One region of the Salinicola sp. 4072 genome, then DNA from elsewhere that is predicted to be linked to it. Evidence: predicted binding sites of a transcription regulator. Region 1 holds the regulator's gene; each other region holds the start of a gene.
What was found. Region 1 encodes sigma-54, which starts transcription at its own class of promoters, with help from an activator protein. Its sites were predicted from a motif close to TGGCACNNNNNTTGCTNT; they were not measured.

Region 1 (10,651 bases):
ACATGGCTCGCGGATTGGTCGGCAACCTGCTCAACAGCATTGCCGGCGGAGCGCTCTATCGCGAGTCTTCTTTCCTCTGTGACCAGCTGGGCGAGACGCTGTTTCCCGAGTGGTTCTCGCTGGGCGAATATCCGCGCGAGATCGGTGGCATGGCGAGCGCCGCGTTCGATGGCGACGGCGTGGCCACGCGCGACAATGTCTTCATCGATCGAGGCAAGCTGGCGAGCTACATGCTGGCCGCCTATAGCGCTCGGCGACTGGGACTGCAGACCACCGGCAACGCCGGTGGCGCGCGCAACGTGCGCATTCAGGCGCCGACGACCTCGCTGGAGGACCTGATGCAGCAGATGGGAACGGGCATCATGGTGACCGAAATGATGGGCCAGGGGCTCAATCCGGTGACCGGGGACTACTCGCGGGGCGCTGCGGGCTTCTGGATCGAGAATGGCCAGATATCCCATCCGGTCGAAGAGTTCACCGTGGCGGGCAACCTGCGCGACATGTTTGCCGGCCTGCGGGGAATCGGCGATGACATCGACCGACGCGGCAGCATCCAGACCGGCAGCTGGCTGCTCGATTCGATGACGATTGCGGGGCAGTAGTTGCCCGGGCTTCGCCCGGAGCTGTGAGCTTTAAGCTGTAAGTAAAACCGTAAGCCGATTGGTTATGCAGGTAAATGGTTGCATCCCGGCTTACGGCTTACGGCTTACGGCTTACGGCTTACGGCTTACGGCTTACGGCTTACGGCTTACGGCTTCAGCCCTCGAAGCGGTCCTTGATATAGGTAATCTCGGTGCGGCCGTGGGGCGCGGGGGTCCCGTCGTCGCCGAGATTCACGAAGACCATTCTGTCGATCGTCAGGATACTCTTGCGGGTGATCTTGTTACGCACGTGGCATTCCAGCGTGATCGAGGTGGTGCCGAAGTGCGTGGCCGTAATGCCGAGCTCGATGATGTCCCCCTGACGGGCGCTAGAGACGAAGTTGATCTCGGAGATGTACTTCGTCACGACCTGGGCGTTACCCAACTGAATGATGGCGTAGATCGCCGCTTCCTCGTCGATCCAGCGCAGCAGGCTTCCACCGAACAGTGAACCGTTGGGATTGAGATCCTCGGGCTTGATCCATTTGCGGGTATGAAAGTTCATCCGCTGCTCCTCGTTGGCATCACCCGGCGTCGTGGCCCGCCCTGGCGTTCGGTGGTCGGGCCTGCCGGGTCGTTACAGATAAAAGGCAGTCGCCAGACCCAGGAAAGCGACGAAGCCGACCACGTCGGTAATGGTCGTCAGCAGCACGCCGCCGGACAGCGCCGGGTCGATCTTGAACTTCTTGAGCAGTACCGGAATCAGGGTGCCGGCCATCGTGGCGACGGTCAGGTTGATGACCATCGCCATGGCGATGATCTGCCCCAGCCGGATGTCGTCGAAGCGGAAGACCGACATGGTGCCCACCACCACGGCCCAGATCAGACCGTTGGTCATGCCGACGAGCAGTTCGCGGATCAATAGCCATCGCACGTTGGCGCCGGAAACGTGGCCCAGCGCGATGCCGCGAATCAGCACGGTCAGCGTTTGCGAGCCGGCGATGCCGCCCATGCTGGAGACGATCGGCATCAGCACCGCGAGAGCCGCGATCTGCTGAATGGTGTCCTCGAAGAACCCGATGGCGATAGAGACGATCGTTGCCGCGATCAGATTGATACCGAGCCAGAATGCCCGGCGACGGCTCGTTCGCAGCGCCGGGGCGAAGGTGTCTTCGTCCTCGTCGAGACCGGCCATGCTCATGACCTGATGCTCGGCATCCTCGCGGATGACGTCGACCACGTCGTCGATGGTGATGCGGCCGAGCAGTTTGCCGTCGATGCCGACTACCGGCGCCGAGATCAGGTCATGCTTCTGGAACAGCGTCGCGACGTCGCTGTCCGAGGCGGTGGCCTGAATGGAGTGGAAGTCGGTCTCCATGACCTCGCGCACCAGCACCGAGACATCCGAGACCAGCAGGCGGTTGAGCGACAGGATGCCGATCAGCTCGTCACGACGCGTGACGACCAGCAGGGTGTCGGTGGCATCCGGCAGGCGCTCGTGGCGGCGCAGGTAGCGCAGGACGACATCCAGAGTGATATCCGGGCGGATGGTGATCGCGTCCGGGTTCATCAGGCCGCCGGCGGTATCCTCCGGGTAGGAGAGGACCGCTTCGACCCGCTGGCGTTCCTGCGCCTCCATCGACTGGAGGACTTCCTGGATGACGGTATTGGGCAACTGCTGCAGCAGGTCGGCGAGGTCGTCGACATCGAGACCCTCGGTCGCCGTCAACAGCTGCTCGGCATCCATGCGGTTGAGGAATTCGATCTGGACGTCATCGCCCAGATACTGCAGCACGTCGCCATGCAGCTCGGGGTCCAGCAGGCCCCAGAGAATCTCGCGCTCCTTGGGTGGGCTGGACTCGAGCAGGTGGGCGACATCCACCGGCGCCAGGCCGCGATTGAGCATGCGCCGCGCCTGATCCAGTGCGCCGCTTTCGAGAGCTTCGTTGAGCTTGGCCAGCCGTGGCTGCAGCTTTTCGGGATTGTTGCTCATCCTGAACGGTCATCCTTGAACGACTGGCGGGATGAGCATTCTACCATCGTCGAGCAAAATGACGAGGATGGAAAACGCTGTTCACGAACGGTGTGAAGAGAGTGGGAGCTACTCGTCTTCGTGGAAACGCGCTTCGAAAAGTTCGGCGATCGCGTCCATGGCGGCGTCTGCATCGTCGCCCTCGGTAGTCACGGTCAACTCGGTGCCGCAAGGCGCGGCTAGCATCAGCAGAGACATGATATTGGCGGCATCGGCCTGCCGCTCACGGTGTTGAACCGCGACACGGACGTCGAAGGGTTGGCAGCATTGGACCAGTTTGGTGGCGGCGCGGGCGTGCAGCCCACGACGATTGGTCAGGCGAAGTTCACGTGTCGGCATCGCGCTTGAGTGATCCTGCGTCTTTTGTTGGTGCATCCTGCGGCGCCGGCTCGCGCGGTTCCGAATCCTGCGGGAGCGCGGTCTGAATACCGAGTTCGCGATGGCGAAGTCGAATGTCGGTGGATTCATGATGGAAGTGGCGAGCCAGGCGTTCGATCAGGTAGACCGAGCGGTGCTGGCCGCCGGTGCAGCCGATCGCCACCGTCAGGTAGCTACGATGGCTGGCCAGGTAGGCGGGCAGCCAGCGAGTCAGCCAGGCGTGGATATCGCCCGCCATGGCGTGGACGTCGGGGTAGGATTCCAGAAACTCGACGATCTGGGCATCGCGGCCGTCATAGGCGCGCAGGCCGGGGTCCCAGAACGGATTGGGCAGGCAGCGCGCGTCGAAGACCATGTCGGCGTCCAGCGGCACGCCGCGTTTGAAGCCAAAGGACTCGAAGGTCAACGTCAGACGGCCGCCGGTGTGCTTGGCGACCTGTTCCCCGATCCGCGCCCGCAGTTCGTGTACCGAAAGCCCCTGGGTATCGATCACCAGGTCGGCCATGCGGCGAATCGGTGCGAGATATTCCTGCTCGTGATCGATCGCCTCGGCCAGCGTCATGTCGTTGCCGCGTGTCAGCGGATGACGCCTGCGGGTGGCCGAGTAGCGCTCCAGCAGAATCTTGGCGTCGGCGGTGAGATAGACGACCTGCGTGTCGATCCTGCGCTCTCGCACCGCATTCAGCAGGACCGGGAAGCGTTCGAGCGATTCCGGCAGGTTGCGTGCATCGATGCTGACCGCCACGTTGGGGCGCGTGGGCGGAGCGCTGCGCAGTTCGTCGATCAGCGGTGCCAGCAGATTGGCCGGGAGGTTGTCGATGGCGTAGTAGCCCAGATCTTCCAGCGCCTGCAGGGCGATCGATTTTCCCGAGCCGGAGCGGCCGCTGATGATGACGAGTTGCATGCCTAGTGTGTCCTGGTTCAGTCGTCGTCGTTGGGTTGATGATGACGAATGGCATCGATCAGCGCGTCGTGCAGCGCCTGCTGAGTCTCCGCGTGACGCAACTGCTGTCTGACGCTGCCCTGATTCATGACGCCGGCGACCTCGGCCAGTAGCGAAAGGTGGGTATCGTCCGCTTCTTCCGGTACCAGCAGCACGAATACCAGATCCACCGGTTCACCGTCGATCGCGTCGAAGTCGATGGCGTCCTTCAGGCGCATGAATCCCGCGATCGGCCCCTTGCAGTGAGGGCTGCGCGCGTGAGGGATGGCAACGCCGTTGCCGATCCCCGTGCTGCCCAGTCGCTCACGTCCGATCAGACGGCTGAAGACTTCCTGGCTATCCAGGCTGGGTGTGTTTTGGGCGATGAAGGTGCTGAAGAATTCCAGCAGACGTTTTTTGCTACCCCCCGTGACCCCGTAAAGGGTACGTTCGGGGGGCAGAATGCTTTCCAGTGTCATCATCAGGCGTTAACGGGCGCCGGCGCCTTGGGCGCGGGCTTGTGCCTTCTCTTTGTGTTTGACCAGTTGACGGTCGAGTTTGTCGGCCAGTGAATCGATGGCGGCATACATGTCGGTATCGCTGGCTTCGGCGTGCAGATCGCCGCCTGCGGCATGCAGGGTACAGGCTGCCTGTTGGCGCTCCTTCTCGACACTCAGGGTGACCTGAACATTGGTGATATTGTCGTAGTGACGCTCCAAACGAACGAGTTTTTCTCCGACATAGTCCCGGAGGGCATCGGTCAGCTCGACATGATGGCCGGTAACGTTCACTTGCATGACACACTCCTGTTGCGGCAGATGGCACTTTTGATTGTAACCCTTTTCAGGTCACTGCAAAGGCATCGTGATCGATATCCTCCGGTTTGGCGAGTCCTGGATCGATTTTGCCTCGCCGTACAGTCGGGACGTCAGGAAAGGCGCTTGCGTTCACTGGACGAGGGAATGCCCATGGCTTCCCGATATTTGGCCACGGTGCGCCTGGCAACGCAGATATCGGACTGGGCAAGCAATTCGACCAATTTGCTGTCCGAGAGCGGCTTTCTGGGGGGCTCTTCGCCAATGAACTTCTTGATCCGGGCGCGAATCGCCGTGCTCGAATAGCTGTCGCCTTCCCCGCGTTGACCGCCGACCTGGCTCGAGAAGAAGTACTTGAGCTCGAACACGCCGCGAGGCGTGTGGATGTACTTCTGGGTCGTGACCCGGGAAATCGTCGACTCGTGCATGTCGACGCTGCCGGCGATGTCGGCCAGTATCAGCGGCTTCATGGCCTCTTCGCCGCGCTCGAGGAAATCGACCTGGCGCGACATGATCTCCCGGCCGACACGCAGCAGCGTGTCGTTGCGGCTCGAAAGGCTCTTGAGCAGCCAGCGGGCCTCCTGCAGATGCTGGCGCAGGAAGGTGTTGTCGTCACTCTTGTCGGCGCGCTTGATCAGGGCGGCGTAGTCGGGCTGGATGCGCAGACGTGGCAGCGCCTCGGCGTTGAGCTCGATGCGCCAGCCGTCGGGGGAGGGCGTGGCGACGAGGTCGGGAATCACGTAGTCGTCGCGGCAGGTATCGAAGCGTTGCCCGGGGCGTGGTTCGAGCGTGCGGATCATCGCGATGACGCTGTCGAGTTCGTCGTCCTCGAGCCGCAGGCGGCGTTTGAGCAGTCGCCGATCGTTGCCGGCCAGGGCCTCGAGAAACTGGCGTACCAGGCGTTTGGCTTGTGGCAGCAGTGGGGTGTCCGCGTCCAGCGTACCGAGCTGGAGCAGCAGGCATTCGCGCAGGTCGCGGGCGCCGACGCCGGTGGGGTCGAACTGCTGCAGACGCATCAGCATGTGTTCGAGATCCGCCGTGGTCACGCGATCGTCGCGCTGGGTGCGGAGGCTGAGGGCCAGTTCGTCGAGAGAGCCGGTGAAGTAGCCGTCGTCATTGATCGCGTCGATCAGACATTCGCCCAGCTCGCGCTCGCGGTCGTCGAAATCGCCCATCGCCATCTGCCACAAAAGGTGGTCGTGCAGACTGGTGGCAGCGGCGTTGCGGTCGAAATCCGGCGCCTCTTCGCTGCCGCTGCCGCTGCCCAGCGATCCGGCGGTGGCGTCCTGATAGGTGTCGCTCCAGTCGCTGTCGAGCGCCAGCTCTTCGGGAATGTCGCTGGGCCAGTCGTCTTCCGGCGCTTCCGGGGTCTCCTGCTCCGAATACTGCTCTTCCAGCTCCAGCATCGGGTTGGATTCGAGCGCTTGTTGAATCTCCTGGCACAGGTCGAGCGTCGACAGCTGCAGCAGTTGAATCGCCTGTTGGAGCTGAGGCGTCATGGTCAACTGCGTGCCGACTCTGAGTTGCAGCGAAGGCTTCATGGACATGGCGAAACGGTCGTCATAATCAACGAGGGAATAGCCACGTTACTGATTGATCTGACGACATGCAACGATTTATGCAAGAAACATGCCACTCAAGGCGGCTCAGGCAAGGCTGGCCGCCGGAAAGAAACACGGTGGGGGCGGGAAATCGGATTATAACCGGAATTCGTGACCAAGATAGACGTCGCGAACGCGCTGGTTGTCGAGAATGGCTTCGGGGCGGCCCTCGGCAATGATCTGCCCGTCGCCGACGATGTAGGCGTTGTCGCAGATATCCAACGTTTCGCGCACGTTGTGATCGGTGATGAGAACGCCGATCTCCCGATCGCGGAGCTGGCGGATGATGCTCTTGATATCGCCGACCGAGATCGGGTCGACGCCGGCGAAGGGCTCGTCGAGCAGGACGAAGGCCGGCTCCGTGGCCAGCGCGCGTGCGATCTCGACGCGCCGGCGTTCGCCGCCGGACAGGCTCATGCCGAGGTTGTCGCGAATATGGTCGACGTGAAAATCGGCGAGCAGCCGCTCAAGCTGTTCGCGTCGCCCGGCGCGGTCCAGATCCTTGCGCGTCTCGAGAATGGCCATGATGTTGTTGGCGACACTCAGTTTGCGAAAGATCGAGGCTTCCTGCGGCAGATAACCGATCCCGGCTCGCGCCCGGTCATGCATCGGCGCACGGCTGAGGTCGTGGTCGTCGATATGAACGCTGCCGGCATCGGACTTGACCAGGCCGACGATCATGTAGAAGGAAGTGGTCTTGCCTGCGCCGTTGGGGCCGAGCAGGCCGACGATGCTGCCCTGGCGCAGGGTCAGACTGAAATCGTGGACGACGCGACGTCCCTTGTAGCTCTTGGCCAGATTGGCGGCCGTTAGCGTTTTCATGGATGCGATCCTTGTGGCGACGCGGCGCAGAGCGATTCAGGCCCGGTGAGCGTGGTCGGGAGCAGAGCCCGAATCTTCTCTGGAATCATGACTGGAATGACTATTGGGACGACTGTTCGGAAGCGTTGCGCGGCGTAAGTGTCATGCGAACGCGACCGTCGCCACTGCCGTCGCCGTCCTGGCTGGAACGAGCCTGGACGCGGCGCGAGTCGAGATAGTATTCGACGTAGGCGCCATCGAAGGTATCGCCGGCCTGATGCAGCTCGGCGTTGCCGACCAGTTCCACGCGGCGCTCGGCGGCGTGATAGACGACGGTGTCGCCCCAGCCCTTGACGATCTCTTCGTCGGGCGCCGGTTTCTGTTCGAGGTAGGCGCGCTCTCCGCCCCCACCTTTGGCGGTGACCTGGTTGACCTCGCCGTTGTTACCCCGCTGGATGTCGACGCGTGCAGCCTTCAGTTTCATGCTGCCTTGTTGCATGTCGACATTGCCGGTGTAGACGGCAGTGCCCTGGCGGTCGTCGAGCTCGAACTGATCGGCGGCGATCTCGATCGGCGAGCTGGCATCGCTTTCCAGTGCCATGGTCGGAAGGCTGGTGAAGCCCAGTGCGGTAAGCACCAGGAGTTGGCCGAGTTCTCGCCTCATGATCCTTGATCCTCAGATTGCTGTGACTGGGATTGCTGTGATTGGGGTTGCTGTGGCAGGTGCCCCTGCACGTTGTCGGTCAGGCGCATACGGTCTTCGTTGATCCAGGCATCGAAGTGATCACCACGCATGCGCTGGTCATGCTGACGCAACACGGCGGGTGTGTCACTCCAGGCATGGGCTTCGCGATTGTCGTAATGCAGTGTCTGCGTTTCCAGGCTCCACGCCTGCTCCGGTTGTATCAGGCGCGCATTGCCCTCCAGGGTCAACTGCTCGCCGCTGCGATCCATTACCCCCGTGTCGCTGGTCACCTGCCACTGGCGCTGCTCGTCGTCGATGAGGTAGCCGTGGGGTGTCTCGGTACGAATGACATCGTCGGCGGGCGTGTGTACCAGCCGCGGCGTATCCAGGCGTTGATAGGCGCGCCCCTGAGCATCGAAGCGCGTCATGCTGGCCTCTTCGAGGTAGTAGTCGGGCTCGCCAGTCATGTTGCTGGTTGCGGACTCCTGCTGGTTTTCTCCACGCTGATCCAGATAGGTCAGCCCGCCACCCAGAATCAGCAGTAGTGCCAACAGGCCGAGGCGCCTCCACCAGGGTGACTGAAATCCGGCTGTCTTGGCCACGGTTGCTCCTTGTCTTAAACGAAAGCCTTGATCGAACTGGCATTGATGAACGTGAGCCTTGAAGGCTCGAACCGCGTCGTTGCCTTGGTGCTGGACACGACGGACCGCTTCATTGCAACGATGCCATCGAGGTATGGCCTCGATGGCAGGTCAGATGACCCCGCTTCTCAGCAGATCATGCATGTGCAGCGCCCCCACGGGGACGCCATCTTCGATCACGGCCAGTGCGGTGATTCGGTTGTCCTCCATGATCCGTACCGCTTCCGCGGCCAGCATGTCCGGCGTTGCCGTCTTGCCACCCCGAGTCATGACGTCATCGACACGAAGCAGGCTGAAATCGCCACGCTGGTCGAGCGTTCGGCGCAGATCGCCGTCGGTATAGACACCGACCAGCAGGCCGTGTTCATCGACGACGCAGGTGAACCCCATGCCCTTGAGCGTCATCTCCAGCAGCGCCTCTCGCAACGGGCTGCCGGTCGGGACGCTGGGGAGCCGGCTGCCCTCGTGCATGAGGTCGGCGACGCGCAGCAGCAGGCGTTTGCCGAGCGTGCCGCCCGGATGCGACAGGGCGAAATCGTCGGCGCTGAAACCGCGCGCCTCGAGCAGCGCCAGCGCCAGCGCGTCGCCCATCGCCAGTGCGGCGGTGGTGGAAGAGGTCGGCGCGAGATCGTGCGGACAGGCTTCGCGAGAGACGCCGACATCGATGTGTACATTGCTGTACCGTGCCAGAGTGGATGCGGGCCGGCCGGTCAGGCTGACGAGCGGCGCGCCGAGGCGCTTGAACAGCGGGAGCAGACCGGTGATTTCCTGGGTTTCGCCCGAATTGGACAAGGCGATGACCACGTCGTCCCCGGTGATCATGCCGAGGTCGCCGTGGCTGGCTTCGCCGGGGTGCACGTAGAAGGCCGGCGAGCCGGTGCTGGCCAGGGTGGCTGCCATTTTGCGGGCGACATGGCCGGATTTCCCCATGCCGGTCACGATGAGGCGGCCACGACAGTCGAGCAGCAGTCTGCAGGCAGCGTCGAAACAGTCGTCGAGTTTCTCGACGAGCTCACCAATGGCCTGCTGTTCCAGCGTCAGCGTGCGTCTGGCGCTGGCGCGGAAGTCTAGCGTAGCGGGTTCACTCTGAGGCACGGCGGAAGCGACTCGGGGATCGGTCATGGCATGAATGTCGGTCGTGGAATGGTGGGCGCTGGGCGATTTCGGCGCGGCGCGATACGCAAGAGTATACCTTCGATCGTCCGGCGATTCGTCCCTTTGCAGGATAGCAGGCGTGACGGCTGATCAGTGACGGCTGGTCGGTACCATCTAGGTTAAGATACAATGTTCGATAATTGATCTCACTGGATTGGTGGATGCTGCATGGATGATCCGATTATGGTCGAGGTCAAGGATCTGCATTTTTCCCGCGGCAACACGGATATCTTCCGTGGTGTCGACTTGCAGATTCCGCTTGGCAAGATAACTGCCATCATGGGGCCCAGCGGAACCGGCAAGACGACACTGCTGAAGTTGATCGGTGGTCAGCTGGTGCCGGACAGGGGGCAGGTTCTGATCGACGGCCAGGACGTACACCAGCTATCGCGGCGTTCGCTTTTCAAGCTGCGCCGTCGCATGGGCATGCTGTTTCAGAGCGGCGCACTGTTTTCGGACCTCGACGTGTTCGAGAACGTCGCGTTTCCGCTGAGTGTACATACCGAGCTGCCGAACGCCATGGTGCGTGACATCGTGCTGATGAAGCTTCAGGCGGTCGGGTTGCGTGGCGCACGCCACCTGATGCCATCCGAACTGTCCGGCGGCATGGCTCGACGGGTGGCGCTGGCTCGCGCGGTGGCGCTGGATCCGGATCTGGTGCTCTACGACGAACCTTTCGTCGGCCAGGATCCGATTTCGATGGGGGTATTGGTGCAGTTGATCAAGAAGGTCAACCAGGCGCTTGGGCTGACCGCCGTGATGGTCTCCCATGACATCAAGGAGACGCTGTCGATCGCGGACTACGTCTACATCATCGCCGATGGCAAGGTCATGGCGCACGGCACTCCGCAGACGCTGGACGTCAATGATGACGCCCATGTGAAACAGTTCGTGCATGGCGAACCCGACGGCCCGGTGCCGTTCCATTACCCGGCACCGGATTTCTTCGACGACATCCTGGCGCCGGCGGGGCAGTTCTCATGATGCGACATATCCATGCGCTTGGGCGGGCGACGCTCGATATCGTGAGTTCGATCGGC
Region 2 (10,651 bases), on a different contig from region 1:
GCCGACCCAGTCGGCGTCGATCACCGCCCATTCGAGGAACGGCCAGGCCAGTCGCGCCAACAGCAATATGACCACGATCGAGATGATGCTGTTGATCGGCCCATTGAACAGATTGGCACGGAACCAGCCGAGTACACCCCGGCTCTGATTCGGCGCTTCACGCGCCTCGATCATTTCGGTGCGGAAGGTAGAGTCAGCCATCTCAACGCTCCTTCAGCAGCGTGCGCGCATTGTAGAGGTTCATCAAAAACGACACCGTCAGGCTGATGACCAGATAGACCGCCATGGTCATGGCAATGATCTCGATCGCCTGCCCGGTCTGGTTGAGCGTGGTGCCGGCGAAGACGGCCACCAGATCTGGATAACCGATGGCCGTGGCCAGCGACGAGTTCTTGATCAAGTTGAGATACTGGCTGGTCATCTGCGGAACGATGACGCGCATCGCCTGCGGAATGACGATCTTGCGCAGGGTGATGGCCTCCGGCAGGCTCAGCGAGCGCGCCGCTTCGGTCTGGCCGTGGGAAACCGACAGAATGCCCGAGCGCACGATCTCGGCGATGAACGCCGCCGTGTAGATCGACAGTGCCAGCCACAGCGCCAGCAGCTCCGGCAGAATATTGATGCCACCACGGAAGTTGAAGCCGGCCATTTCCGGCAGCGCCCACTCGAGCGGCGATCCGGTGGCCAGGAATACGATCAGCGGCAAACCGATGATGATGGCCGCACCGATCCAGTAGACGGGCAGCGCTTGCCCAGTGCGCGCCTGACGCCGCTTGGCGAGCAGCCCGAACACGATCGCGGCGACGATGGCGACCAGCAACGCCCACGGCGTGGCAGAGAACCCGTCCAGCGGCTGAGGGTCGGGCATCACCATGCCACGCACGTTGAAGAAGAAGGCATCGAACAGCGACAGGCTCTGTCGCGGCGATGGCAGTGCCCGCAGCACGGCGTAATACCAGAACAGGATCTGAACCAGCAGCGGGATATTGCGGAAAGCCTCGACGTAGATGGTCGCCAGGCGCGCCAGCAGCCAATTGGGCGACAGGCGTGCGATACCGACCAGGAAACCGATGATCGTTGCCGCCACGATCCCCAGTGCCGATACCAGTAGCGTATTGAGCAGCCCGATGACGAACGTTTTGCCGTAGGTGCTATCGCTGGTGTAGTCGATCAGCGTCTGCGGAATCGAGAAGCCGGCGCGCCCGTCCAGAAATCCGAAGCCGGTGTGGATACCGCGGGCTTCGAGGTTGAGCAGCGTATTGTGAACCAGATAGCCGATAAAAATCGCCAGGGCCAGAAACAGCACGGCCTGGATAATCAAGGCACGAACGGCGGGATTTCGCCACAAAGGGCCCCGCCCCCGTCGCGGGAGGGTCGTGGATGGACGCAGCATGAGCTGTCTCTACTCGAGCGTTGAGAGGCACCGCGCCCCGGCGCTCAGACCGAAAGGGCGCGGTGTCGAGAGGACGATTTGACGCTTAGCGAACCGGCGGGGCGTACTGAATGCCGCCATCGTTCCACAGCGCGTTGATGCCGCGGTCGATCTTCAGCGGAGAGTCAGCGCCGACGTTGCGTGCGTAGATTTCACCGTAGTTGCCGACCTGCTTGACGATGTTGTAAGCCCAGGCATTGTCCAGCCCCAGTTGCTCGCCGTACTTGCCATCCTTGCCCAGCAGACGTGCCACGCCGGGATTCGGCGGGTTGTCGCGCATCTCATCGACATTGTCACTGGTCACGCCCAGTTCTTCGGCGTTGAGCATGGCGAACAGCGTCCATTTGGCGATGTCGAACCACTGATCGTCCCCTTGGCGCACGACCGGACCCAGCGGCTCCTTGGAAATACGCTCGGGCAGAATGGTGACGCTGTCCGGATCCTTGAGCTGCAGGCGCAGCGCCGCCAGTTGCGAGGAGTCGGAAGTCAGCACGTCGCAGCGGCCGCTATCGAAGCCCTGGGCGGTCTGGTCGGGCGTGTCGAACGTCACCAGTTGATAGTCGAGATTGTTGGCCGGGAAGTAGTCGGCGATGTTGAGCTCGTGAGTCGTGCCCGACTGGATGCAGATCGTTGCACCATTGAGCTCCTTGAGGCTACTCACACCGAGATCCTTCGAGACCATGAAAGCCTGGCCGTCGTAGAACGTCACGCCGGTGAAGTTCAGCCCCAGGGCGTTGTCCCGCATGGCTGTCCAGGTGGTGTTGCGTGATAGCACGTCCACCTCACCGGACTGCAGCGCCGTGAAACGCTCTTTGGCCGTCAGCGGGGTAAACGCGACCGATTCGGATTTGCCCAGTGTGGCAGCGGCCATCGCCCGGCAGAAATCGGCATCGATGCCGGTCCAGTGCCCGTCCTGATCCGGTGCAGAAAACCCGGTCAGGCCCGCGTTGACACCGCAGCGGAGAGTACCATTGCTCTTGACGTCATCCAGCGTGGCGGCCTGAACTTGCGTCACGGCCAATGTTCCCAGAGCGGCGATGGAGAGCAGGGACAAGCTTTTGTTCTTGTGGCGCATAATGAAATCAACTCCCTAGCGTTATCGTATAAGTGCATGCCGAGCATGCTCGTACGACAGTAGCAAAGTCCATTCCACATCTGTCTTATTGTGCTTAAAAGTCTATTTTGAATGTCTTTTCGAGGCGGATGCCCCGTCATGACGCCCGGCATCGACATCCCGGCGGCAATAAATTGTTTCAAAACAGTGCTCAAAAAACACAGACGCACCAAAAAGGTGCCTGAGTCGAAGCGCGAGTCAACGTGGCATACATTGGAGATGGGTTATCGATCTTTCCGGCCATTGTCCAGAACGGCTTTCGTCCAGACCGGCTATTGTCCAGACAGACGACGGCGCCGCTTCGACTTCCCGCGTTGAACCAGAGCCAGCAATAGCAGGCCCGCGCCAGCGCCTAGTGCATTCGCGAGAATATCGCCCCAGTCGCCGCCGTGACGCCCCGGCACCCGGACCTGCAGATATTCGATGCCGATACTGAAGGCGACTGTCACGCCACAGGCGACCGACCACCGGCAACCCGTGAGACGCAGACCTGCTGCCAGGCCAGCGTAGGCGACGAAGTGATTGAACTTGTCCCACGGCAGATGCTGCGGCAGGTCGGTAGCCGGGCTCAAGCTGCCCCAGGCGATCCCCGCCGCCCAGATCAACGTGACCAGCGCGCACCCTTTTTGCCAGAGGCTCATGGGCATGGGCTCTCTCCTGGTTCGCTCTCTCGCCTGCCGGAACATTCACTGCATCGGGGCCAAGGTTCAACCTTCATCGGCGAGATCGGGCGGCAAGCCGCAGCGCCGGCAGAGTGCCGGCGTCAGCGATGTCAGCCAGCGCTCATGGCTCTCGAGACGGTCGGCGCCGAGGAAGGCCAATCGATGGCGGTGATCGCCGATGAATCGATAGGTGCGTTCACGCAACGCTCGCGGCACCCGGCGCAGCGCACTGATACGCTGCCACTCTCCCTGCAGTCGAGTCGCGAGGCGCCAGGCGGCATCGCTATTGCGGCTGAGTTCGCCATCGGCGATGTACCAGATGCTGTCGGTGCCCGAAAAGTCGATCTGAAAGTGCTCGCCCAGCCGGCGGGACACCGGGCTTTTCAGCCCGGCAATGCGCAGCCGGCTCTCGGGCCGCTCGTGCGCCAGCAGCCAGCGCACCGAACGCCGGCAGAACGGGCAGTCGGCATCGAACAGCAGCAGGCCGTCTCCGGTCTCGCTGCTGACAAGCTCATCGGTGGTAAGCGGGGCTGAGTTCATGCAAGGCGTCCATGAAAGCGGTGACATGGCCCGGGTCGGTGAACTGGCTGATGCCGTGTCCCAGGTTGAACACGTGGCCTTCGCCAGGCCCGAAGCTCTCGAGGATGCGCGCCACTTCTTCGCGAATCCGCTGCGGCGGCGCGAACAGCACGTTGGGATCGAGGTTGCCCTGCAGCGCGACCCGCTCGCCGACACGGCGCCGGGCATCGCTCAGCTCCGTGGTCCAGTCCAGGCCCACCGCGTCGCAGCCGCTGTCGGCGATCGACTCGAGCCACTGCCCGCCGTTCTTGGTGAACAGGATCACCGGCACGCGACGGCCATCATGCTCGCGAATCAGGCCATCCACGATGCGCTGCATGTAGGCCAGGGAGAACTCACGATAGGCCGGCGTCGACAGCGTCCCACCCCAGGTATCGAAGATCTGCACGACCTGGGCGCCGGCGCGAATCTGGGCATTGAGGTAGTCGGTGACCGCGGTTGCAAGAATGCCCAGCAGCGCATGCAGGGTTTGCGGATCGTCGTAGAGCATCGCCTTGAGATGGCGGAAATCCTTGCTCGAGCCGCCTTCGACCATATAGGTTGCCAGCGTCCACGGACTGCCGGAAAAGCCGATCAACGGCACGCGGCCATCGAGCTCGCGGCGAATCGTGCTGACGGCGTTCATGACGTAGTCGAGATCCCGCTCCGCATTCGGCGCGGTCAGCGCCGCGACGTCAGCGGCGGAACGCACCGTCTTGCGGAACTTGGGTCCTTCGCCGGTCTCGAAGTAGAGCCCCAGCCCCATGGCATCCGGAATGGTCAGGATGTCGGAGAACAGGATCGCCGCATCCAGCGGATAGCGCTCGAGCGGTTGCAGCGTCACCTCGCAGGCCAGATCGGCGTTGCGGCACAGATCCATGAAACTGCCGGCCTGGGCCCGGGTCTGACGATACTCGGGCAGGTAGCGGCCCGCCTGGCGCATCATCCAGACCGGCGTGCGGTCCACCGGTTGGCGAGCCAGCGCCCGCAGCAGGCGATCGTTGTGCAGCGCCCGCGGCTGGAGATCCTGGGATAGTGTCATGGCAGCCTTCATAGTCGAGGGGTTTAAATCAAGAGCCTCCGCATTGTAACGGATCGCCCGAACATGCAGTAAAACCTCCGGGTGTCAAAATTGATGTCAGCTATCGGCGCGATTTGCAGCCTTGTAACGGATCGGCCGGCAAGCCTGTTATAATGCCGCCCCTTTATTATTCATCGTCCGGCGCTTCGGCAACCGTATTCGAGCGTCTCCCCCACATCGCGAGGTCATCGTGACGATCCGCTTCATCGCCGCATCGCAACTGCCGACTCCCTGGGCGACGTTCATGCTGCACGGCTTCCAGGAAGCCTCCACCGGCAAGGAACACGTCGTGCTGACGCTCGGCGACATCACCACGCCTGAGCCGGTTCTCGCCCGGGTGCACTCGGAGTGCCTGACCGGTGATGCCCTGTTCTCGATGCGCTGCGACTGCGGCTACCAGCTGCAGGAAGCCCTCAAGCGGATCGCCGACGAAGGGCGCGGCGCGCTGCTCTATCTGCGCCAGGAAGGTCGCGGCATCGGCCTGCTCAACAAGATCCGCGCCTACGCGCTTCAAGACGACGGTGCCGATACCGTCGAGGCCAACGAACGGCTCGGGTTCGGCGCCGACCAGCGCCGCTACGATATCTGCGTGCCCATGCTCGAACACCTCGGCATCCAGTCGCTGCGATTGATGACCAACAACCCGCGCAAGGTCGAGGCCCTGAGCCAGGATGGCGTGACGATTCACGAGCGCCTGCCAATCACCACCGGTCGCAATCCGTTCAACGAGCACTACCTGACCACCAAGGTCGGCAAGCTCAATCACATGATGAATCTGGACGACTTCACCCCGGCCAGCGACGTCGACATCGAACGCGACGCCTGAGTTTTCTCGCACCCTGCGTTCGCGGGCTTTTGCCGGCGTCAACTCAGCGTCATGATGAGCCCATAGACTGAACCCGGGCCGCAACGGCCTGTCCAATCGGACAGCGCCTTGCATCCTGCACGCCCTGATCGTCGAGGGGGTTCGAATACCATGTCAGACGTTCAACCGGATTACCCGACCCAACGATCGGCTCCCTCGGGCAGCCGGCCCAGCGCCGATGAATCCGGTGCAGAGTTCTCGAGACTCGAGGAGTGGCTGCACAGCATCAGCCACGGTATCGGCGCCGCCTTGAGCCTCGCCGGCATGATCGTGCTCATCGTGCTGGCCAGCATCGCCGCCCATGTCGATCCGTGGAAGATCGTCAGCGTTTCGCTCTATGGCAGCTGCCTGCTACTGCTCTATACCGCCTCCACGCTCTATCACGGCTTTCGCCGCCAGCGACTGAAGCGCGTGTTCCAGGCTTTCGACCACTGCGCCATCTATCTGCTGATCGCGGGCACCTACACGCCGTTCCTGCTGGTCAACCTGCGCGGCCCGATGGGCTGGGCGCTGTTCGCCGTCGTCTGGAGTCTCGCCCTCGGTGGTATCGCCCTGCGCCTGATCTGGCCGCATCGATTCAGCGTGCTGCGGGTATTCATCTACCTGATCATGGGCTGGCTGATCCTGATCGCCTCCGGCGACATGGCTGACCACCTGCCGCAAACCGGCATCGCTCTGCTGGTCGCCGGCGGGCTTACCTACACGGTAGGCGTGCTGTTCTACGCCTTGCGCGTGATTCCCTTCCATCACGCCATCTGGCATCTGTTCGTGATCGGCGGCAGCGTCTGCCACTTCTTTGCCGTCTACACCGCCGTGCTGCCCTTTCAGGCCTGACGCCCGCGACGGCCGATTTCGACACGCGGATTGCCAAAGCGCCCGAGGCGGCTATGATCGTTAGCGGCTGGCAAGTGCCCCGCAGTGGAAACACGTCAGCCCGTCGCGCTTACCTTCAAGGATTGCCATGTTTCGCTGGTTCGAAAACCGTCTCGACCCTTTCCCGCCGCAGGAACCGCAACGTCCGCCGGACACGCTGATCGCCTTCTGCCTGCATTACACCCGTGGCGCCTGGCCGTATCTGCTGGCAGCGACGGTGCTGATGGCGCTGATCGCCGGCATCGAAGTATGGATGTTCGGGTTTCTCGGCAACATCGTCGACTGGCTGGCGGCCCAGGATCGCGAGACGTTTCTCGCCGAGCAGGGCTGGAAACTGGCCGGCATGGCGTTCGTCGTGCTGCTCCTGCTACCCGGCATGGTATGGCTGCATTCGCTATTCCAGCAGCAGACCCTGATGGCCAACTTCCCCATGCGCATCCGCTGGCTGGCGCATCGCTACCTGTTGCGGCAATCGATGGGCTTCTATCAGGACGAATTCGCCGGTCGCATCGCCACCAAGGTGATGCAGACGGCGCTTGCCGTGCGAGAGTGCGTGATCAAGCTGTTCGACGTCCTCAACTACGTCAGTGTCTATTTTCTCGGCACGCTGCTGCTGGTGGGCAACGCCGACTGGCGCCTGGCGCTTCCCCTGGTGGCGTGGCTGGCCGGTTATCTCGTTCTGCTGCGCATCTTCGTGCCGCTCATGGGCCGGGTATCGAAATCCCAGGCCGACGCGCGCTCGCGCATGACCGGCCGTATCGTCGACAGCTACAGCAACATCCAGACGGTCAAGCTGTTCTCCCATGCCAGCCGCGAAGCGACTTTCGCCAAGGAGAGCATGGATGGCTTCCTGGTTACCGTGCATCGCCAGATGCGACTGGTCACCGGCCTCTATGGACTGCTCTACCTGCTCAACGCGCTGCTGCTGTTCAGCATCGGCTGGCTATCGATTCACCTGTGGCTGACAGAAGCCGTCAGCGTGGGGGCGGTCGCCGTGGCGTTGGGGCTAGTCATGCGGCTGTGGGGGATGTCGCAGTGGATCATGTGGGAAGTCTCCGCACTGTTCGAAAACATCGGCACGGTGCAGGATGGCATGGCGACACTCTCCCTGCCCCGCCAGATCGAGGACGAGCCCGAGGCGAAGCCGCTCGCCATCGATCGCGGCGAGATCGTGTTCGACCATATCCGCTTTCACTACGGCAAGGGCAGCGGCGTCATCGACGACCTTTCGCTCCACATTCGCCCCGGCGAGAAGATCGGGCTGATCGGCCCTTCGGGCGCGGGCAAGTCGACCCTGGTCAACCTGCTGCTGCGCTTTTTCGAGCTGGAAGGCGGCGCGATCCGCATCGACGGGCAGAACATCGCCGACGTCACCCAGGAAAGCCTGCGCGCGAAGATCGGCATGGTGACGCAGGATACCTCGCTACTGCATCGCTCGGTACGCGACAACCTGCTCTACGGCCGGCCCGACGCCACCGACGAGATGGCGTGGCAGGCGGCGAAGCAGGCTCACGTTTCGGAATTCATCGAGTCGCTGCGGGACATTCATGGCCGGCAGGGCTTCGACGCCCATGTCGGCGAGCGCGGCGTCAAGCTCTCCGGCGGCCAGCGCCAGCGCCTGGCCATCGCCCGCGTCATGCTCAAGGACGCGCCGATCCTGATTCTCGACGAGGCCACCTCGGCGCTGGATTCCGATGTCGAGGCCGCGATCCAGGAGAACCTCGACCAGCTGATGCAGGGCAAGACGGTGATCGCCATCGCCCACCGCCTCTCCACCATCGCTGCCATGGATCGTCTGGTGGTCATGGAGCAGGGTCGCATCGTCGAACAAGGCAGCCACGCCGAGCTGATTCGTCAGAACGGCCTCTATGCCCGACTATGGCGACGCCAATCGGGCGGCTTCCTGGAAGCGGAACCCGCACAGCCCACGGCGGACGAGACGCGCTGACAGATGCGCTGGGCGTCTTCACGCCCGATGCGGCGACAGCCCCGCGACGCCCTGCAGCGCCGAATCGCTGCCGCCGGCGTCGGGAATGACGCTGAAGGTGCCGTCGGTTTCCAGCACCACGGCATGCACGCGCTCGACATCGGCGATACCGTTCTCGCGGATCGCCGCACGCACCTCGGCCTCCACGACCCGCTCCTGCGCCATCGCCTCCTGCCGGAACTGGCCCTGAAAGAGCAATAGCGTCGGCTGCGACTTGATCAGGTTCTTGATCGCGCGGGAGCGCACCGAGGAAAACGTGATCACGAACTGCAGCGCGACGATGACCAGAAACGCCGTGATGCTCTGCGCCAGCGAGACCTGGGTCGAGACCAGCGCCGTCGACAGCGTCGACCCCAGCGCGATGGTGACCACGAAATCGAAGGCGTTCCACTTCGACAGCGTGCGCTTGCCGGAGAGCCGGATGATGGCGATCAGGACCAGATAGCTGATGATCCCGACGACGATCGTATGGACGATCGGATGCATGGATAGACTCCTGATCAAGCGGTGATAGAGGAGCTGTCAGCGTAGGTGCCGTGGCGCGATGCGGCCAATCCTGCCCCGGCAAACGAGCATGGGCCGGCTGGCCGGCGACGGCGGACGCGGACCGCCTCCTCAACTCGCCAGCTTCAACCCCACTACCGCCGCGACGATCATCCCCACGAAGGCGAGCCGCAGCGGACGCCGCGATTCGCCCCACAGCAGCATGCCCATCAGCGTGCTGCCGAGCGTGCCGATGCCGGTGAAGATGGCGTAGGCCACGCCCATGTCGATCGAGCGCATGGCGATCGACAACAGGCTCAGCGAGCTGCCGAAACCCACGACGAGCAGCAGTAGGCCGTGCAGACTCTGGCCGCGATTGAGACGATCGAAGCCGGCGACGCCGACGATCTCGAAGCAGCCCGAGGCCAATAGCGCGATCCAGTGGAGAGTCGTCGATTCCATCAGTCATTCACCTGTTGAAGTCCAATCACGCCCACCAGCAGCAGCACGATGAATGCTAGTACCGGCCAGTGAAACGTCACGCCGAAGAGGAGCCAGTCGGCAATCGCGGTGCCCGCGGCGCCGAGGCCGACAAAGACCGTGTAGACGGTGCTCGTCGGCATATAACGTACCGCGCGCGAGGCGAGCCACAAGCTGGTGATCGCCAGCACCACCGTCAGCATCCAGTCGGTGGGCGTCTCGGCATGCTTCAATCCGGCGGCCCAGCCGACTTCGGCCAGGCCGGCCAGCGGCAGGATTCCCCATTGCGGTCGTATCATCGCTTGATCCACTCGATAAAAAATGGCTAACTAACGGTCGTTAGTTTATTTCGACCCACAAGTCTTGGCAAGCTACGCCTTCAATCACATCGGAAGATTCCCTTGAACACCCGAGACCGCCTCAAGCAGATCGGCCTTTCGCTGTTCGCACGCCATGGCTACGAAGGCACGACGCTGGCGCAGATCGCCACGGCTGCCGGCATCAAGAAGCCTTCGATCTACAACCATTTCGACAGCAAGGCGGCGCTGTTTCTGGAACTATCCCGCGATGCCGACGACGACCTGATCGCACTGATCGATGCCAGCCTGGCCGATATGGCAGACGCCCCGTTCGAACAGCGATTGCGCCACCTGCTGCAGCAGTGCGCCACGTTTGCCTACCGCGAACATCAGGGCGTGTTCTACAAGCGCTTCCTGCTGTTCCCCCCGCAGGATCTCGTCACCGAAGCCGAGGCCATCACCGAGCAGGGCGAATCACAAATAGATCGACGCCTCGTTGCCTTCGTGCAGGAGGGACGCCGAATCGGCGCCTTGCGGTCGACATTGACCGACGACCATTTCGTCGCAGCGTTCTACTGCGTCGTCGATGGGCTGCTCTCGGAGACGTTCATGTATAAAAAGCGCGAGCTCGAACGCCGGTTCGAAGGCGTCTGGTCGGTGTTCTGGGCGGGCGTGATGGCAGGCTGATCAGGCACTTTCCGGCTTGCGATACGCCTGGTAACAGTGCTTGTTGCGTTCGAGGGCAACCAGGGCGTGGGTGTCCAGGCCGGGGATATCGGCCGTTCCCAGCTTGCCCAGCGCGGCGATGGAATCCGGC
Region 3 (10,651 bases), on a different contig from region 1:
CGAGCCAGAAACGGGCGTTATCGAGCTGCTCCTTGCGCACCGCCGGGTTGTGGAAGTTGAGATCCGGCTGGCAGGAGAGGAAGTTGTGCAGGTAGTACTGGCGGCGCCGGCTGTCGAAGGTCCAGGCGCTGCCGCTGAAGAACGACAGCCAGTTGTTCGGCGCCGTGCCGTCGGGTTTGGGATCGGCCCAGACGTACCAGTCGGCGCGCTGATTGTCGCGGGAACTTCGGCTCTGCAAAAACCAGTGGTGCTGATCGGAGGTATGGCTCAGCACCAGATCGATGATCACTTTCAGCCCCAGCCCGTGGGCGCGCTCGAGCAGCATCTGGAAATCGTGAAAGGAGCCGAACATCGGATCGACGCCGCGATAATCGGTCACGTCGTAGCCGAAGTCTTTCATCGGCGACGGAAAGAACGGTGAAATCCAGATCGCATCGACACCCAGTTCGGCCACGTAGTCCAGCTTGGCAGTGATCCCGGGAAGATCGCCGATGCCGTCGCCACGCGCATCCATGAAACTTCGGGGATAGATCTGGTAGATGACGCTGCCACGCCACCATTGGGTCGAGTCGAACATGGAACTCCCCACGTTGGTGAATATTGATCATGGCCTTCAACCTGCCAGGACGATGCCCGGCGATCCACCGGACGTCGCCCGAACGCGTTCGGAGACTCGACCCGCGAGCCTGCGGCTCCGCCGGCTGACAGGCCGACGAACGGTAGCCACGGCAATGATGACGGAGCGCTCCCGGCGCTATTCGTCGGCCAGTGCCGGCAACAGCACCTTGACCTTGCGCGTCAGCGTATTGCGCCCCCAGCCCAGCAGTTCGGCAGCCTCGCCCTTGCGTCCGCCGGTATGCTTCAGGGCGGTCTCGATCAGGATCCGCTCGAAATCCGGCACCGCCTCTTCGAGCAGGTGCGTGTGACCCGAGGCCAATGCCCGATCGGCCCATTCCCGGAACGCGTTGCGCCAGTCGCCGCTCGGCGTCTCGCTCCCTTCGAGTTCGCGCAGCTCCGGCGGCAGGTCGTCGACCAGCACTTCACGGCCGGAAGCCATCACGGTAAGCCAGCGACAGGTGTTTTCCAGCTGTCGAACGTTGCCGGGCCAGGGTAGGCGTGTCAAATGCGTCTCGGCCTCCTTGGTCAGCACCTTGGACTCGGCCGAGAGCTCCTTGGCAGCCTCGGCGAGAAAGTGCTGGGCCAGGCGCGGAATATCCTCGCGGCGCTCTGACAGTCGGGGCAGATGGACGCGAATCACGTTGAGCCGGTGGAACAGATCCTCGCGGAAGCGCCCATCCGTCACCAGTTTTTCCAGGTTCTGGTGCGTCGCGGCGATGATCCGCACATCCACCTTGACCGGCACGTGCCCCCCGACCCGGTAGAACTCGCCGTCCGCCAGCACGCGCAGCAGGCGCGTCTGGGTATCGGCGGGCATGTCGCCGATCTCGTCCAGAAACAGCGTGCCGCCATCGGCCTGCTCGAAACGCCCGCGCCGCTGGGCGGCAGCGCCGGTGAACGCCCCCTTTTCGTGGCCGAACAGCTCGGATTCCATCAGATCCTTGGGGATCGCGGCCATGTTGAGCGCGATGAACGGGTGTCCGCTGCGCGGGCTGTGCTGGTGCAACGCCTGGGCGACGCGCTCCTTGCCGGTGCCCGATTCGCCATTGATCAGCACCGTGATGTGCGACTGCGACAGCCGGCCGATCGCCCGGAACACCTCCTGCATCGCCGGCGCTTCACCGATGATCTCGGCGGACAGACCCTCCGGCATCGCCGCGGGAGAACGCCGCTCGCGGGCGTGCGCCACCCCGCGCCGAACCAGCGCCAGCGCATCGTCGACATCGAACGGCTTGGGCAGGTATTCGAACGCGCCACCCTGATAGGACGCCACGGCACTGTCCAGGTCGGAGTGCGCCGTCATCACGATCACGGGAAGGTCGGGATGCATCTGGCGGACTTTTGCCATCAGATCGAGCCCGTCGAGCCCCGGCATGCGAATGTCGGTCAGCAGCACGTCCGGCGGGTTGCGTTCGATCGACTCGAGCGCAGCATCGGCCCGCTCGAAGGATTGCACTTCCAGATCCGGCTGTGCCAGTGCCCTTTCCAGAACCCAGCGAATCGCACGATCGTCGTCGACGATCGCGATACGGGCGACTTCAGTCATGGCAGTTCTCCAGCAGAACGGTGAATCGCGCTCTCAGCGACTTCGGTACTCTCGACAACTTCGGGACTCGCGACAACTTCGGGACTCGCGACAACTTCGGGACTCGCGACAACTTCGGGACTCGCGACAACATGGGCCAACGGCCCGCGCGCACGACCCGGTCGAGGCGCTCGCGTACGAAGAAGGGATGCGGCCAATCTCACTGCTGCGCCTCGAACGGGATCAGCAGCCGGAACTCCGTGGCGCCCGGCTGGGATTCGCATTCGATCAACCCCTGATGCTGATGCAGAATCGACTGCGCGATCGACAATCCCAGGCCGCTACCCTCGGCGCGACCGGAGACCATGGGGAAGAACAGCGTCTCGCGGATGTGCTCCGGAATGCCCGGGCCGTTGTCGACGATCGCGACTTCACACACCAGCCGGTGGCGCTCGGCGCCCAGGGTGAACTGACGGCGAACCCGGGTACGCAGCAGCAGGCGCGGCTCGGGCGTTCCGAACTCTTCCATGGCTTGAACCGCATTACGCGCAATGTTGAGGACGGCCTGAATCAACTGCGGCTCGTCGCCGACCAGATCCGGCATGCTGGGGTCGTAATCGCGCTCGAATCTCAGTTGATGATGCTCCGCCTCGAGCAGCGCCCGCACCCGCTCCAGCACCTTGTGCACATTGAGCGGCTCGTGGTGCACCAGCGTATTCGGGCCCAGCATGCGATCGACCAGATCCCGCAGGCGATCCGCCTCCTCGACGATGATTCGGGTGAATTCGGCCAACTGCGGATCGGGGAGATCCCGCTCCAGCAACTGCGCGGCGCCGCGGATGCCACCCAGTGGATTCTTGACCTCGTGGGCGAGGCCGCGCATCAGCACCTTGACCGTCTCCTGGCGTGCGATCAGCGCCTCCTCGCGGGAAATTCGCAATAGCCGATCCCGCGGCTCGATCTCGAGCAGCAGTTCGCGGCTGGTGATCGGCGTCGCGGTGAAATCCACCGTGATCACTTCCCCGGCGGTCAGCACCATCGCCGCTTCCCGCTGCGTGTAGGGATGAAACTCCTGCATCGCCTTGAGCAGCACCTGTCGGATGCTGCCGTCCTCGCCGTTCAAGCACTCCAGCCAATGACCGACCACCCGGGGCCGGCTCGCGGCCAGTAGCGCCTCGGCGGCAGGGTTGAGCCAGCGCACGTGCAGATGCTCGTCGAGTAGCAGGACGGCGGTCGTCAAGTGCTCCAGCAAACGTTGATACATGCGTCGTTCCATCGTGGTGATCCGGTATGTGCTTATACAGTGCAAAAACCGCGCCACTCCCCGATTTCGCTCAGGACCGGGAAACGCTCAATAGCAACCAAGTCTTCATTCACCAAAATGGTGCAATTCTCAAATCGCTGCCTATCGATTATTCGAATTCGGGTTATTGGGATTGGCGGGCAGGTTGACGCTGGCCCGCTGGACGTAGAGCGTCACCGCTGGCGTCGACAGCCGCACCTGGCCCTGAGCGTCCAGCAGCTCAGCCTGGATCTGGTGCTCGCCGCGCTCGAGCTGGCTCAGCGCGAACACGCTGGTATGCATCGGCGATTGACTCACCTTGCCGTCGACCCGGAGCTGAACCCGGTCGCCCGGCTGCAGTTCGGGCTCGATCGCCAATTGCACCTGAACGTTGCCGCCCTGGCCGGTCGGCAGGGTCTCGCCATTGCTCGGGCTGGTGATCGCAAAGCGCTCGTAGTCGACCGCCGAAGGCGATGTCGGCGTCGACTCGGCCGGGCGCGAGCGGCTTTCGACCTCTGCCGGATCGACCACCGTAATGGGCTTGAGATCGACCCGGTTGCCCTGTCCGGGCTCGTCGCTATAGACCACGTTGCCGTTGGCATCGACATGCCGATAGACCGGGGCCGCCAGTGCCGGCAACGCCACAATCAGCGCCGCCACACCGCCGACCATCCACCCAACCCGTCGTGCTTGCATCGTTATCCTCTCCTTGTCGCCCACCGATCATGACACCGGTTTATCGGCCGATACCGGCCAGGGCCTGAATGTGTCCGGCTCGCCTTGGCCCCCGGTGCCTCCCTACGCCCGGGCCGACGGACTCCTCGTGCAGATCTTTCGGCAAGAGGCCAAGAGCCGGCAAAAGCAGGACGCTCCACGAACGAAAAAGCCCCACCGAGGTGGGGCTTTTCGTCAGGCCAAGGTGTGAACCTCAGACACTGTAGTAGAGGTCGAACTCGACCGGATGCGTCGCCAGACGCAGGCGCTCGACGTCTTCGTTCTTCAGCTCGATGTAGGCATCGATCATGTCGTCGGTGAACACGTTACCTTCGGTCAGGAAGGCGCGATCGGCGTCGAGTGCTTCCAGCGCCTGATCGAGGCTGGTGGCCACGGTCGGGACCTTCTTGCCTTCTTCCGGCGGCAGATCGTACAAGTTCTTGTCCATGGCATCGCCAGGGTGAATCTTGTTCTTGATGCCGTCGATACCGGCCATCAGCATCGCCGCGAACGCCAGGTACGGGTTGGCGGTCGGGTCGGGGAAGCGAGTCTCGACGCGCTTGCCCTTCGGGTTGGAAGTGTACGGAATACGAATTGACGCAGAGCGGTTACGCGCACTGTAGGCGAGCATGACCGGCGCTTCGAAGCCCGGCACCAGACGCTTGTAGGAGTTCGTCGAAGCGTTGGTGAAGGCGTTCAGCGCGCGTGCGTGCTTGATGATGCCGCCAATGTAGTACAGCGCCATTTCGGACAGACCGGCGTACTCGTCGCCCGCGAACTGGTTCTGGCCATCTTTCCAGAAGGACTGGTGAACGTGCATCCCGGAACCGTTGTCACCGACCAGCGGCTTGGGCATGAAGGTTGCCGTCTTGCCGTAGGCGTGCGCCACGTTGTGGATGACGTACTTCATCTCCTGAACTTCGTCGGCCTTCTTCACCAGGGTGTTGAACTTGACGCCGATTTCGTTCTGACCGGCGTTGGCCACCTCGTGGTGATGCACTTCGACGCTCTGGCCGATCGCCTGCAGCGTGTTACACATTGCGCTGCGGATATCGTGGAAGCTGTCGACCGGCGGCACGGGGAAATAACCACCCTTGACGCGCGGACGGTGGGCCAGGTTGCCACCTTCGACCTGACGATCGGTGGACCAGGCACCCTCTTCGGAAGAGATCTTGTACATGGAGCCTTCGATATCGGTCTTCCAATGCACTTCGTCGAAGATGAAGAACTCGGGCTCCGGACCGAAGAAAGCGGTGTCGCCCAGGCCGGTGCTGTTCAGATAGGCTTCGGCACGCTTGGCGATGGAGCGCGGATCGCGCTCGTAGCCCTGCATGGTGGCCGGCTCGATGATGTCGCAGCGCAGGATCAGCGTGGAGTCTTCGGTGAACGGATCGAGGAAGGCAGTCCCGTCTTCCGGACGCAGAATCATGTCGGACTCGTTGATGCCCTTCCAGCCTTCGATGGAGGAGCCGTCGAACATCTGACCATCTTCAAAGAATTCCGCATCGACAGCACTGGCAGGAATCGTGACGTGCTGCTCCTTGCCCTTGGTATCGGTAAAGCGCAGATCCACCCACTTGACGTCGTGTTCTTCGATAAGGGCGAGGGTTTTCTCAGACATGTTGTCCTCCACTGTGAGCCATGGCTCGATTCGTTGGCGAATATCCAACACCGTTTTTTGGCATGTGTGTTTTGTAGCACGAAGTTAGCGCTCTTGCCCACGCGCACACCGTTTTTACATAGCTATGCAGAGAATGTGCCAAAATGAAGCAGGACAGTGAGCGACTGATATAACCGCATGACGAGAAAGATAATTTTAACATCCATTCGTAGGCTAAGCGGCGACTGAATGCACGCAAACCGTTCATCCCGCCGGATCACGAATCGCTGAAAGCACCAACTTGGCGCACCACTTCACCCATATGCACTAATATGGAGCATTGAGTCGTCGCCGGAAACTTTGCCGAAACCCGATAGGCGACGGATACTGTTCGTACGCGCCGTGACTCATGGCGATCAATGACTCAGTAATGGAACTACCCATGCCTAGGCTGGATCGCACACAGGATGTGGTACAGCGCCTACGCGGTCACTGGCGTCTCAATCTCAGCGAGCCGCTATGGGGCCGAAGCGCTATTCTCGCACTGCGCCGGGTACTGGATGATGAAGCCGAGGCACGCCTGCCCCACCGCGCCGATTGGTGTCTGGGCCCGGACAGTTTTCAAAAGCTGCTGGAAAGTCTCAGCGACAGCGCGCAGATCGTCAGTCTGGAGAGCGTGCTGCAGCTTCATCACGATCAGTTGCCCCGCATCGCACTCACGTTCGACGGCGGCTGGCGTGACACGCTCAAACAGGTTGCACCCACGCTGGAACGCATGGCACTGCCGGCCAACGTCTTTCTCCCCTGCCCGGTCACTCAGCGAGCCTGGAGCTCCTGGCATGAAGCGTTCGGCGAAGCGCTATGGCATGAAGACACGGCCGAGCGTGCCGCCCAGCAGCTGGTCGAAGCCGGCCTGCCCGCGCCGCCGATTGTCGCCGGCAGCCGGGACGAGCATTACAGTCAAGCGATCAAGACTTACGTTGACGAGCTCGACCAGTCGTACAAGCCGGCCATGTTGCATGCTGTCGCCGCGACGCTGAACGCCGACGCGATTGTCTCCGGCGAGTCGCTGGACGCGTTCAGCATCCGGCGGCTCGAGCAAGGTGGGCTTTTCCGTTTCGGCAGCCTGATGCCGCCACGATTCCTGACCCAGGACGCCCGGGCGCTGGCCCAACTACGCGAGAGCCAGCACCAGCTGGCCATTCTGTGCCGCCATCCGTTGCCCATCGCCGCCTATGCCGGTGGCGGCGAGGACGACGACCTGGCACGGCTCGCGACCGGCGCGGGCATCGAACACGTGCTGACTCGCCGTACGGGCTGGCTGGAGCCACCGGTCGATACGGTACTCCTGCCCCGTTTCGTCATTACCCAACCGGTCGCCAACAGCCCCGGGCGGCTGTTCGACTGGCTGCTGGGCAACCTGCGCTCCTGAGATTGCCGCAGAGCCCGGCTTCAAAGCTCGGGAATGTCGAGCTTCGGCCACCGTCGTTGCCACCCCTTAGCGGCAACACGGTGCCGAAACACCTCGCGATCGCCATGCCGAGGGTTGTGCGTGACCCGCCCGGCCAGCAGCGAGGCCACGCCGAACGGCGCGATCAGGCGGAGGCAATCATCATCGCCCAGCGTGACGCCCACCGCAGTTTCACGTTCGACCCAGACACTCAGCGCTTCCTCTATAGATTCATAGGGACGATGCCCGTGGCGCTCGTGCATTCGCGCCTGGTTCTTGACCGACCAGGGCAGCGTCGAGGCGCGTTGCAGGCGCTGTTCGTACTTGCGATCGGCGCGCTTGCCGGCATGGACCGAATCGAAATAGGCCGGATCGAAATAGATCAGATCGATATCGTTCAGCGGCGTGGATGGCGAATAGCCGTGCAGGCGGTCCCAGACCAGATTGCGCACGAAGCCGGCGGCCAGGCACCAGTCGGGCAGGCACAACGACCGCGCCTGGCGCAGCGCCTCCATGCGCCAGACGTCGGCACGAACCCACTCGCCTATCTGCTCAGCGTCTTCCACGGGATCCTCGCAAGAATAAAAACCGCTATTTTTCAGCTAGTTGTGATGACAATAAAAGGCGCGCCAGAACCGGGTCCGGGGCAAACGACCTTCTCTCGCGCCCGCAGGATCGCCGTGAAAAAAGATCTTGCGCTACGTCGATAGACTAAAGTAGCCAGTGTCGCGCGCTTGCCTGTACAATGCGCGCCCGACCCTCCTACTCAGTGCCCAGGGGACTCGTCGATCCAGCGCAGAGCGTGGATCATCGACTTAGGGGCTGTCGGCGTTTCATGCACGGCCGCGCCGGAGCCAGTTTTTGTGCGGGGCAAGGCGTGAGGAGCGCAGTTTGGTCATCCCAAATGCACGACGAATAACGCAGCAACGTGCAAAAATTGGCCCGGCCCTTCGGGTTGCGCGGCAAATGGCGCCATGCGGCGTTGCGGGATTGGAAAAGGGAACCATCCTTCTCTGCATCCCGCGCCTGGCCTGGCGCCATTTGACCCAGCAACGCGGTTCGCGCTGAAACGTCAACAGCCCCTAGACATGGGCGCACACATTTTACGATGGAAACCGCCCCATGAGTGACAACGCCTCTAACGCTCGCATCGAGAGCATTAGGAACATTGCCATTATCGCCCACGTCGACCATGGCAAGACGACACTGGTCGACAAGCTCCTGAGCCAGTCCGGCACCCTGGACCGCAAGGCCGAGGGGCAGGAGCGCATCATGGACTCCAACGACCAGGAAAAGGAACGCGGCATCACCATCCTGGCCAAGAACACGGCGATCCGCTGGCAGGCACCCGACGACGACGAGGTCTACCACATCAACATCGTCGACACGCCGGGGCACGCCGACTTCGGCGGCGAGGTGGAGCGCGTAATGTCGATGGTCGACTCGGTCCTGCTGCTGGTCGATGCCGTCGACGGCCCGATGCCGCAGACCCGCTTCGTCACCCAGAAGGCCTTCGACCAGGGCCTCAAGCCGATCGTCGTGGTCAACAAGATCGACCGCCCCGGCGCGCGCCCCGACTGGGTGATCGACCAGATCTTCGACCTGTTCGACAACCTCGGTGCCTCCGACGAGCAGCTCGACTTCCCGATCATCTACTGCTCGGCGCTCAACGGCATCGCCGGTCCCGAACCGGAGGAGCTCGCCGAGGACATGACGCCGATGTTCCGGTCGATCGTCGACATCGTCGAGCCGCCCAGGGTCGAGCTCGACGCGCCCTTCCAGATGCAGATCTCGGCGCTCGACTACTCCAGCTACGTCGGCGTCATCGGCCTGGGCCGCATCACCCGCGGTAGCGTCAAGCCCAATCAGCAGGTCACCGTTGTCACTAAGGAAGGCAAGAGCCGCCGTGGCAAGATCGGCCAGGTGATGACCCACATGGGCCTCGAGCGCGTGCAGACCGAGGAAGCCACCGCCGGCGACATCATCTGCATCACCGGCATCGAGGACCTGGCGATCTCCGATACCCTGTGCGACCCCAATGCCGTCGAGGCGCTGCCGCCCCTGACCGTCGACGAGCCCACGGTGTCGATGACCTTCCAGGTCAACGACTCGCCGTTCGCCGGCAAGGACGGCAAGTACGTCACCAGCCGCAACATCAAGGATCGCCTCGACCAGGAGCTGATCCACAACGTCGCGCTGCGCGTCGAGCAGGGCGAGTCGGCCGAGAAGTTCAAGGTTTCCGGGCGCGGCGAACTGCACCTGTCGGTGCTGATCGAGACCATGCGCCGCGAGGGCTACGAACTCGCCGTGGGCCGCCCCGAAGTGATCATCAAGGAGATCGACGGCGAGAAGCAGGAGCCGTACGAAGAGGTGATCATCGACTGCGAGGAGCAGCATCAGGGCGCGGTCATGGAAGAGCTCGGCTACCGCAAGGGCGAGCTGACCAACATGAACCCCGACGGCAAGGGCCGTGTGCGTCTGGACTTCATCATCCCCGCCCGCGGGCTGATCGGTTTCCGTGGCCAGTTCCTCACCCTGACCTCGGGCACCGGCATCCTCACCAGCCGTTTCGACCACTACGGCCCGCTCAAGCCCGATGCCGCCGTGCAGCGGCGCAATGGCGTCCTGGTATCGATGGTTTCCGGCAAGGCGCTGGCCTACGCGCTCTACGCGCTGCAGGACCGCGGTAAGCTGATCATCGATCACGGCACCGAGGTCTACGAAGGCATGCTGGTCGGTATCAACAACCGCGCCGACGACATGGTGGTCAACCCCACCAAGGCCAAGAAGCTCGACAACATGCGCGCCTCCGGCAACGACGAGAACCTCGTCCTCACCCCGCCGGTCCGTTTCACCCTCGAGCAGGCGATCGAGTTCCTCGACGACGACGAGCTGGTCGAGGTCACCCCCAACCATATCCGCCTGCGCAAGAAACACCTCACCGAGAACGAGCGCAAGCGCGCCAAGAAGAAGTAACCGCTGTCGAGGCCCTTTCGCGGACCCGCCACTCCTGGCGGGTTCGTTTTTCTTGATCCAGGTCGCATCCACCCCCTTGCCCGCGAGACGACCGTCCCGGGACTTGTCCTGGAGCAAATTCCCGGCCCGCCCGTGACGCTATCGTGAGCACGCTTTCCCATGCCGATGCGCTTCGTCGCGCGGCATAGGACTCACCACAGCCCGGGAGATTTCGAGATGCGTTCTTCTATCCTGCTTTCCGCCGCCCTGCTCGCCACCGGCCTGGTGTCCAGCGCGTCTGCGCTCGCTTATGGCCAGGGCGACCTGTTCACCCGCTTCGGCGTCGCCAAGGTCGAGCCCAAGAGCGACAACGGTGAATTCGACGACCTGAACATGGATGTCGACGTCGGTGACGACAGCGGCTTCGCCTTCACCCTCGGCTACCGCTTCACCGACAAGCTCGGCATCGAGCTGCTGGCCGCCGAGCCCTTCAAGCACGATATCGCG

Region 2: a site for sigma-54 is predicted at 2,567-2,584, ahead of R3F72_RS13155 (amino acid ABC transporter substrate-binding protein). Genes of this name have one in related genera too.
Region 3: a site for sigma-54 is predicted at 5,884-5,901, ahead of glnA (glutamate--ammonia ligase). Genes of this name have one in related genera too.

What each region holds. Positions count from the first base shown of each region.
Region 1 covers NZ_JAXOVV010000002.1:130,439-141,089, reverse strand. The annotation lists gene pmbA (metalloprotease PmbA) at 1-602, shown strand, start outside; gene R3F72_RS02975 (acyl-CoA thioesterase) at 757-1,146, opposite strand; gene mgtE (magnesium transporter) at 1,219-2,574, opposite strand; gene R3F72_RS02965 (HPr family phosphocarrier protein) at 2,683-2,952, opposite strand; gene rapZ (RNase adapter RapZ) at 2,939-3,895, opposite strand; gene ptsN (PTS IIA-like nitrogen regulatory protein PtsN) at 3,913-4,392, opposite strand; gene hpf (ribosome hibernation-promoting factor, HPF/YfiA family) at 4,402-4,710, opposite strand; gene R3F72_RS02945 (RNA polymerase factor sigma-54) at 4,842-6,275, opposite strand; gene lptB (LPS export ABC transporter ATP-binding protein) at 6,426-7,151, opposite strand; gene lptA (lipopolysaccharide transport periplasmic protein LptA) at 7,252-7,794, opposite strand; gene lptC (LPS export ABC transporter periplasmic protein LptC) at 7,791-8,417, opposite strand; gene R3F72_RS02925 (KpsF/GutQ family sugar-phosphate isomerase) at 8,568-9,578, opposite strand; gene R3F72_RS02920 (ATP-binding cassette domain-containing protein) at 9,780-10,595, shown strand; gene mlaE (lipid asymmetry maintenance ABC transporter permease subunit MlaE) at 10,592-10,651, shown strand, end outside.
Region 2 covers NZ_JAXOVV010000019.1:18,542-29,192, forward strand. The annotation lists gene R3F72_RS13145 (amino acid ABC transporter permease) at 1-201, opposite strand, end outside; gene R3F72_RS13150 (amino acid ABC transporter permease) at 203-1,393, opposite strand; gene R3F72_RS13155 (amino acid ABC transporter substrate-binding protein) at 1,479-2,507, opposite strand; gene R3F72_RS13160 (VanZ family protein) at 2,819-3,187, opposite strand; gene R3F72_RS13165 (thiol-disulfide oxidoreductase DCC family protein) at 3,254-3,748, opposite strand; gene hemE (uroporphyrinogen decarboxylase) at 3,720-4,808, opposite strand; gene ribA (GTP cyclohydrolase II) at 5,038-5,673, shown strand; gene trhA (PAQR family membrane homeostasis protein TrhA) at 5,824-6,546, shown strand; gene R3F72_RS13185 (ABC transporter ATP-binding protein) at 6,674-8,533, shown strand; gene R3F72_RS13190 (DUF421 domain-containing protein) at 8,552-9,058, opposite strand; gene R3F72_RS13195 (DMT family transporter) at 9,188-9,517, opposite strand; gene R3F72_RS13200 (DMT family transporter) at 9,517-9,834, opposite strand; gene R3F72_RS13205 (TetR/AcrR family transcriptional regulator) at 9,937-10,521, shown strand; gene R3F72_RS13210 (methyltransferase domain-containing protein) at 10,522-10,651, opposite strand, start outside.
Region 3 covers NZ_JAXOVV010000030.1:19,071-29,721, reverse strand. The annotation lists gene R3F72_RS16325 (alpha-glucosidase) at 1-577, opposite strand, end outside; gene glnG (nitrogen regulation protein NR(I)) at 755-2,164, opposite strand; gene glnL (nitrogen regulation protein NR(II)) at 2,364-3,407, opposite strand; gene R3F72_RS16310 (DUF4124 domain-containing protein) at 3,549-4,121, opposite strand; gene glnA (glutamate--ammonia ligase) at 4,354-5,760, opposite strand; gene R3F72_RS16300 (polysaccharide deacetylase family protein) at 6,182-7,171, shown strand; gene R3F72_RS16295 (nucleotidyltransferase family protein) at 7,192-7,755, opposite strand; gene typA (translational GTPase TypA) at 8,312-10,165, shown strand; gene R3F72_RS16285 (OmpW/AlkL family protein) at 10,382-10,651, shown strand, end outside.